DNA from 2 places in the Clostridium pacaense genome. Region 1 is predicted to be linked to the other one. Evidence: predicted binding sites of a transcription regulator. Region 1 holds the regulator's gene; the other holds the start of a gene.

Region 1 (4,436 bases):
CGCCTGTTCTTCCTTCCGGGCCTTCCAGTCCAGCTTTATATCGCTGGCAGAAGAGGAGGCCAGATCCCTGTCCGGCGTTCCCGCAGGCGCCTGGCCCGCAGCATTCCTTGCTGCGAATGCTGCTTCCACGTCATCCTTCTTCTCAAGGTAATAATCGTAGTTGCCGATATAATTAATCAGGGACTGGCTGGTCAGGTCCAGTATCCTGGTGGCGGTGCGGTTGATGAAATAACGGTCATGGGACACATAAAGCACGGTGCCCGTATAGCGGCAGAGGGCGCTTTCCAGTATCTCCTTGGACGTGATGTCCAGATGGTTGGTAGGCTCATCCAGTAAAAGGAAGTTGGCGTCGGAGAGCATGAGCTTGGCCAGGGACACGCGTCCGCGTTCCCCGCCGCTTAAGTCCCGGATCAGCTTGAACACATCATCGCCCGTGAACAGGAAGGAGGCCAGGGTATTGCGGATCTGGGTATTATTCATGTCAGGATAGGTATCCTGTATCTCCTCAAACAATGTCTTGTCCATGTGCAGGACCTGGTGTTCCTGGTCGTAATAACCGATGTGCACCTTGGAACCCAGGCGGATTTCGCCGCTGTCAGCCTCCAGGAGGCCGTTGATGATTTTTAACAGGGTGGTCTTGCCGGTTCCGTTGTTGCCTATGATAGCCACCCGTTCCCCGCGTTTGATATCAAAATCCACGTGGGAAAAAAGGGTCTGGGCGTCAAAGGATTTGCTTAATTCCCTGACCGTCAGCACATCATTGCCGCTGATTACATCCGGCTCCAGCCGTATATCCATGGAATCGTCAATTTCCACCGGTTTATCCAGCCGCTCAATCTTATCCAGCATCTTTTCACGGCTCTCTGCACGCCGGATGGACTTTTCACGGTTAAAGGATTTAAGCTTGGTGATGACTGCTTCCTGATGCTTGATTTCCTGCTGCTGGTTTAGATATGCCCTGATTTTGGCATCCCGGAGCATGGCTTTCTTGTCGCTGTAGGCGGAATAATTGCCTGAGAACATGGTCCCGATGCCGTTATCCAGCTCCACAATCTTGGAAACCACACGGTCCAGGAAATAACGGTCATGGGCAACGATGATCACGCTGCCTGAATAACCCTTCAAATAGGTTTCCAGCCAGGCAATGGACTCCATGTCCAGGTGGTTGGTCGGCTCGTCAAGCAGCAGTACGTCCGGCTTGGTGAGCAGGAGCTTGCCCAGGGAGACACGGGTTTTCTGACCGCCGGAAAGGGTGTTGATGGGCTTGGTAAATTCGTCCTCGCTGAATCCAAGGCCTTTTAATACGCCCGTGACCTCGCTTTTATAAGCATAGCCATTGGCCAGTTCAAAGGCATGGTTTAAGCGGCTGTATTCCGCCAGCATGGCTTCCAGGGCATCGCCTGAGGCGGAATGCATCTTAAGCTCCAGGCTGCGGATCCGCTCCTCCATCTGTATGACCGGGCGCTTTACCTCCAGAAGGGCTTCGTAAATCGTGCTTTCGCTGTCCAGGTCCTGGTGCTGCGCCAGATAACCTATGGTGGAGCCCTTGCTGAGGGCCACAACGCCCTCGTCTGCAGCCAGTTCGCCGATGATGATTTTCAGAAGGGTGGTCTTGCCTGCGCCGTTAATGCCCACAATGGCCGCCTTTTCGTGGTCTTCCAGGTGGAAGGAAACCTGCTTTAAGATATGTTTGTCACCGAAGGACTTGGTTATATTGCTGCATGATAAAATCATGGTTAAACTCCTTTGCATTGTACACCGGCGCCCCATCCGGGCGGGGAACCGGGGCGCTGTCTTTACGCGCTTATATGGGAAGGAAACCCGCATATACCGCCTGTTTTTCAAGGCTCCAGACCGCCGGGATTTCCACATTATACTTTCACCAGTATAATATAATAGGAAAATTTTTTCAAGAACATACTGAAACGTGTTTGACATTTTTTTGACACTTGTTTATAATAGAACCATTAGGTATTTATAGAAACGCGTAAGGGGAAGGTGGAACACAATGGAACGCAAAGAGATATCAAAGGCGGTAATTTCAAGATTGCCCCGCTATTACCGCTACCTGGGTGAACTGATTGAGGAGGGTGTGGAACGCATCTCTTCCAATGAACTTAGCGCCAGGATGAAAGTAACGGCATCACAGATCCGTCAGGACCTTAATAATTTTGGAGGATTCGGCCAGCAGGGATACGGTTATAACGTCAAGTACCTGTATGCCGAGATAGCAAAGATTTTAGGGATTGACCAGCAGCACAACCTGATCATCATCGGGGCTGGCAATCTGGGGCAGGCCATTGCAAACTATACGAATTTCGAAAGGCGTGGATTTGTCATCAAGGGCATGTTTGACATTAACCCCAAGCTGATTGGCCTGGTAATCCGCGGGATTGAGATCCGCTCCGTGGATGATCTGGAGCACTACATCAAGGAGAATGAGATTCAGATAGCGGCCCTGACCATTCCAAAGACAAAGGCGCCTGAGATTGCAGACCGTCTTGTCCAGGCCGGTATCAAGGCAATCTGGAACTTTGCCCATACTGATCTGGTGGTTCCGGATGATGTGGTAGTGGAGAATGTCCATCTGTCTGAAAGTCTGATGCGCCTGTCATACAGGGTATGCAGCATGTACGACCAGAAGACGGAAGAGGGAAAAGCATCAAAGTAAGAATCAGCCGGCAAGCAAAGGAGCCATTCTTTATGCTTGCCGGCCTTTGCTTTTTACAGGAGGTAAATGCGGATGAGAACACTGGTAACGGCAAAACAGATGAAGGCGGTGGACGCCCATACCATCCATACCATAGGCATACCGTCCATGGTCCTGATGGAACGGGCGGCCCTTTGGGTGGCAGAAGAGGCAGAGGCCCTGGCCGGACAGAGGGATGCTGTCTGGGCGGTGTGCGGCACCGGCAACAACGGGGCGGACGGCGTGGCGGCGGCCAGGATGCTTTATCTGAAAGGATATCAGGCTTGTATTTACGTGGTGGGGAACCTGGAAAAGGGGACAGAGGAGTTTAAGGCCCAGGTATCCATTGCGCGCAGGCTGGGCATGGAGGTCAGGCCCTGGACCGGGGCAGTGGATGGGGAGTGCTGCCTTCTCATTGACGCGGTATTCGGCGTGGGCTTAAGCCGTCCCATCGAGGGGGAGTACAGACAGTGCATGGAAATGCTGTCTGAAAAGAGGATTCCCCATACCATCGCGGTGGATGTTCCCTCGGGAATCCATGGGGACACGGGGGCTGTCATGGGCATTGCGCTGAAGGCGGATGTCACTGTCACCTTTGGCTGGGAGAAGACCGGAACAGCCCTTTATCCGGGCAGGGAATACGCGGGCAGGGTAAAGGTATGCGATATCGGATTCCCGGAAACAGCCCTTGGGGCCGTGGCGGAGGCAGAGGAAGGGTGTGGATACGCCTTCACCTACGGGCCGGAGGATCTGGCTCTTATTCCAGGCCGGCCCGCCTATTCCAATAAGGGAACCTTTGGGAAGGTGCTGATTGCAGCAGGGTCGCGGAACATGTGCGGCGCCGCATACCTCAGCGCCCTGGCTGCCTACCGCACCGGCGCCGGGCTGGTTAAGCTCCTGACCGTGGAGGAAAACCGCCAGATCCTTCAGGAACGCCTGCCGGAAGCCATCATCGTCACCTACACGGCGGACCAGCTGGTTTCGGGCAGGGAAGAGTTCAAGCGCATGATTGAGGAGCAGATGAACTGGGCGGATGTGGTGGTGCTGGGGCCGGGACTTGGCAGCGAACCATATGTGGAATACCTGGTGGAGGATATACTGACCAGCGCCTTTGTGCCTGTGATCATTGATGCGGACGGCCTCAATGCCATAGCCGGGCATCCGTACCTGACCACCTACTACACGGAAAACATCATAATCACCCCCCATCTTGGGGAGATGGCCAGGCTGACAGGGGAGGGCATCGATGCCATCAAGGAGAATCTGGCCGGGGCAGCGCTGGAATATGCGGGGCGGTACGGCATTACCTGCGTGCTTAAGGATGCTGCCACGGTGGTGGCAGGCAAGGACGGGACGCTCTACATTAATTCCAGCGGCAACAGCGCCATGGCCAAGGCCGGTTCCGGCGATGTCCTTACGGGTATCATCGCAGGCCTCGCGGCCATTGGCATGGAGGAAGAACAGGCCGCCCTGATGGGGGTCTACCTTCACGGCAGGGCAGGAGAGGCGGCAGCCAGGCAGACAGGGCAGCACAGCCTTCTGGCATCGGATCTGGCACATGCAATCGGGAGGGCTATGGAGCCCGCGATGGAATGAGACAAAACAGGAGGCAGATAAAATGAAACCATACAGCAGGGTATATGCGGCCATCCATCTGGATGCGGTGGCTGCCAATATGGAGGCCATGAAGGCAAACCTCCCGGCTTCCACGTCCATGATCGGCGTGGTCAAGACAGACGGTTACGGA
Region 2 (4,436 bases), 130 kb from region 1:
GCTTGGCTACCGTGATATTTTCTGAAAAATTTTCCGCGATATACTTCAGGGAGCGGAAACTCTGTTTTTCCACAAACTTGTCATAAATATAATAAAATAAATACCGCACGGAATCAGAAGCCGGATTCATGGTGATTTCGTGGTGAATCAGTTCTATGACGGGCATTAAGGTACTGCTGATTGGAAGTATCCGGTTGGCGGAGAATATGGCATAATCCTTCTTTTTTATCATTGTTTCCGGAATATCCATCACAATGTTATTTTTCTGGCACTTGCCGCTGAAGGTGTGATAGGAGTAGGGCAGGATGAATGACATGCTGCCAGGCATAAGGTAATAGCTCATCCCGTCATGCGTCAGATGAACCGGTTCTTTTATGGGGATGATGATATGCGCGTGGGGATGGGAATGTCCCTGTTCGTGGCTGGGAAAATCCACCATTTTACAGATTACTTTATTTGTCATGTTGTATTCGCCGTCCTTCTATCAATTAGCCCCCGGTCAGCTCTGAGAGGGGGCTGGGTGATATGTTATCAGTTGCTTTCCTCTTTCTGGACTTCTTTGTCGGCCATCAGTTTGCCTACGAACATTGTTCCGAACACAGCTACGATTACTACAATATTGTAAGGTGCAAACGGGAGCCAGTCAAACAGATGGAGATTCACAAGAATGGTTAATCCCACTGCAAGGGAGATTGCAACAATGCCAAGCTTCTTGTTTTTCATAAAGAACTGGCCGAAAATCCCGCCGAATAATGCGGGCAATATGTAGTTTAATGTGGTGACGACATTGGCAGGAAGTTTGGCAAGGAGGGCAGAGCCGCCCAATACAGCGCCTGTGATAAGGAGGAGGCTGACTATATTGGAAACAGCAATGCCGATGGTTGCTATTACATTGCCTTTTTCGGTACCGGCATCAACGTTGGCACCCTGCTGGGCAGCGGCCAGGGCCGGAAGCCTTAAATTTGAAATATTGCCCGAAAGGAAAGACATGAACATACCGGGCATACCTAACATGGGATACATGGCAATGGGGTCCACCAGCCAGGAAACCAGGGTACCTGACATTAGCTGCAGCGTACTTCCGGCCACAATCATACTGAAGCTTGGGGTGATACCGAACACCATGGAGATTACCATGGCCGGCAGGAATGCAAGGATGATTCCGAGTGTATTAGTAATCATGCCCCATTTATAAATACCGGGAATATATTCTTTTTCATAATATGCAGCGGATGTTCCGTTTCCTGCGGCAATGGCTGCTTCTGTACTCATATGCATATCCCTCCTTAATTTAAAAGTGTGATTGGTATGGTGACCACCATTCCGGACACCATTGCAATGGTAAGTGACCAGTCGCTGACCCATTGTTTACCGGTCTTCTTAGCAAGTGTCACCATGGTGCACATTACAACAAATCCCACGATGACGGCAACGGTTCCGGCATCCAGATTGACCAGACGACCCGCACATAAATTACCGAAGCATCCAAGCATTGCGCCTACCGATACCATGCCCAGGACCTTCTGGTTATTGCCAGCAATCATGTGGGTCATTTTGTCGAATTTTTTTGCAAACAGGACGGTCATTAACAGCCAGCCAACGGAACAGATGGTCATTGTCCATACGGCATTGGCAAATGCCAGGGGTGTCATTGTGTCAAATGTGGCATTGGCTGCCTGGGCGCCGAATGTGGCTGCGGTCAATTCATATTGCACAGCTCCGATAAAAGACAGGCGGAGCCAGGAGATGGGTCCTCCCATGGCCAGAACCAGTCCTAAAGCCCCGATGGCCACAACAACAGATGGTCCAAATGATGCAATTGCGCTGCTGCGCACAGCGCTGTTAATCTGGTGCTTCGTGATTCCAAGGGCATTTGCCGCGTTCAGTGATTTACAGACAAATATGACTGCCTGAAAAGCAATCAGTAAAACTGGAATCGCACAGGCAATCCATAGGGTTGGGCTGTTCGCTATCTGCAGATAATCCATTTTAATACCTCCCAATAACATGATGTGTTGTATCCTGATTTTAATATATTGTTTTATTCCGTCCTGATTTGACTTTATCTCAGAAATATTCAGAAGGTAACGATTGATATCATGCAGATTCCCAATTGCATTTGTATATTTTTCTTCTGTACGCCAATATAAAGTCTGATAATTATTAAAAAGATTGGAAAAAACAAACTATATTTTTTCAGAACCTGCAACAATTATATATAAAAAAACAAAAAAATACAATATATATGTACAAAATATATAAAAACCTGAGAAAACGCATGGTATTTATGAGATATTGATAAAATTATGTAAAATTAGTGGGGGGGGGGGGTAAAAAATCAGAAAATAGTATAAATTAAATCCTTGCATGAGAAAACGGATGATTGTACCTGAAGTATGGTAAAGTTTTTATGGGTATTATGTGATACAATGCTAATAACGATTGCAAGCAGATTTCCAAAATGTAAAGGAGTTAGATGAAGCTTAACAAACAACAGATTCCCCCTGCCGGGTATAAGGAGGCAGTCAGTCTGGAAGGCGGGGTATGTATATGTTCCATTAGCATCCTGTTTGGGATTATCGGTATAAAGATGGGCGGGGTCAATATGGTTAACACCATGTTAAACACAGCCTATTCGCTTTTGATGGAAACCGTATGGTATATTACGGCAATTGCAGTGGTGGCAGGGGCTTTGTCCGGAGTTCTGGCGGAATTTGGCGTCATTTCAATTGCAAACCGGCTGATTTCGCCGCTTATGTATCCTTTATACCGCCTTCCGGGAGCCAGTATCATCAGTGTATTTGCTACTTATTTTTCTGATAATCCTGCGGTCCTGACTTTATGTGATGATGTACGGTTCCGAAGGTATTTCAAACGTTATCAGCTTCCGGCCCTGACAAATCTGGGTACAGCATTTGGGATGGGTCTTATCATATCCGTTTTCCTGGTCAGCCTGCCCCTGGCGGATGGAGGTTCATTTACATCAGCTGTCATGATAGGGAATATTGCGGCTGTCATAGGAAGCATTATCAGTACAAGACTTATGATAAGCAGGACCAGCAGGTTTTATGGCGTGGAACAGGGATATGAAAATGAGGACAGTGAGCAGGTAGACCTTATCCGTTACAGAAAAGTACGGGAGGGAACCAGGGCCGGCCGTTTGCTTAATGCGCTGTTGGAAGGCGGACAGTCCGGTGTAAAGATGGGGGTTGCCATCATACCAGGTGTGCTGATTATCTGTACTATTGTATTGATGCTTACCAATGGGCCTGGGGACGGCGGGATATATACTGGGGCAGCCTATGAGGGGGTGGCATTTTTTCCCTGGATAGGAGAAAAATTAGGTTTTATTTTTGTCCCGCTCTTTGGATTTTCTTCTCCGGCAGCAATATCCGTACCAGTGACTTCACTTGGTTCTGCCGGGGCGGCAATCAGCCTGATACCCGCCATGGTGGCAGGCGGATTGGCCCATGCCAATGACATTGCCGTATTTACCGCCATGTGCATGTGCTGGAGCGGATACCTCAGCACCCATGTTGCCATGATGGACAGCCTGAATGAGAGGAGGTTTACCGGAACAGCCATTGCCTGCCATACTATTGGAGGATTATGTGCCGGGATTTCGGCTAATCTTCTGTACAGGCTGTGGACTATGTTACTATAAGATTAAAAGGATATAAATAACAGGAGGTATGATATGAAATCTGAACGTGTACAGAAGCTTTGTAGTAAAATGAAAGAGTATGGGGTAGACCAGGTAATCGTCACATCAAAAGCCAATGTGTTTTATTTTTCAGGTGCGTATATGGATCCCATGCGGCGTCTGCTGGCATTGATCATCAATGCAGACGGCAGTGCAATCTACTATGTAAACCGTTTATTCCACGTGGATCCCAGTGTCATGGCAGAGCTTGTATTGTGGGATGATACCCAGGACCCCACACAGTTAATGGGAAAGGCCATTAAGGAAGGCGGCACGGTTGTGGTGGACCAGGACTGGCAGGCCAGGTTCCTGTTAGGCTTAATGAACGCCCAGCCTAATGCCAGGTATGTCAATATGCCGAAACTGGTGGATGATTTGCGCATGATTAAGGATGAGGAGGAACTTGATATCCTAAAAACCTCTTCCCTGATTAATGATAAGGTCCTGGCTGAAATATTTGAGAATATCAATGGTGATATCAGTGAACTGGAACTGTCCCGTATGCGTTATGGATTATTTGCCCAATATGGGGCAGATGCCTATGGGACCAATGTGATATTCTCCTATGGCGCCCACTGTGCCGAAGCCCATCATGTATCAGATGATACCAGGTTAACTCCTGGTGACTGTATCATGTTTGATTTAGGTGCGCCCTATGGACATTACTGTTCCGATCAGACACGTACTGTCTTTTACAAGGAAGTATCTCCTGAAATGGAGAAGATTTATGACA

Evidence for each region. The regulator Rex, encoded in region 1, represses fermentation and respiration genes when NADH is low (regulators of the CRP and FNR family bind a similar motif). The targets are predictions, from matches to a motif close to ATTGTTAANNNNTTAACAAT.
Region 2: a site for Rex is predicted at 2,295-2,314, ahead of LK536_RS32115 (CD0519/CD1768 family membrane protein). Genes of this name have one in related genera too.

What each region holds. Positions count from the first base shown of each region.
Region 1 covers NZ_JAJFEB020000001.1:402,917-407,352, reverse strand. The annotation lists gene abc-f (ribosomal protection-like ABC-F family protein) at 1-1,734, opposite strand, end outside; gene LK536_RS31555 (redox-sensing transcriptional repressor Rex) at 2,009-2,671, shown strand; gene LK536_RS31550 (NAD(P)H-hydrate dehydratase) at 2,744-4,285, shown strand; gene alr (alanine racemase) at 4,308-4,436, shown strand, end outside.
Region 2 covers NZ_JAJFEB020000001.1:532,707-537,142, reverse strand. The annotation lists gene LK536_RS32130 (helix-turn-helix transcriptional regulator) at 1-463, opposite strand, end outside; gene LK536_RS32125 (hypothetical protein) at 532-1,272, opposite strand; gene LK536_RS32120 (DUF5058 family protein) at 1,287-1,988, opposite strand; gene LK536_RS32115 (CD0519/CD1768 family membrane protein) at 2,477-3,664, shown strand; gene LK536_RS32110 (M24 family metallopeptidase) at 3,698-4,436, shown strand, end outside.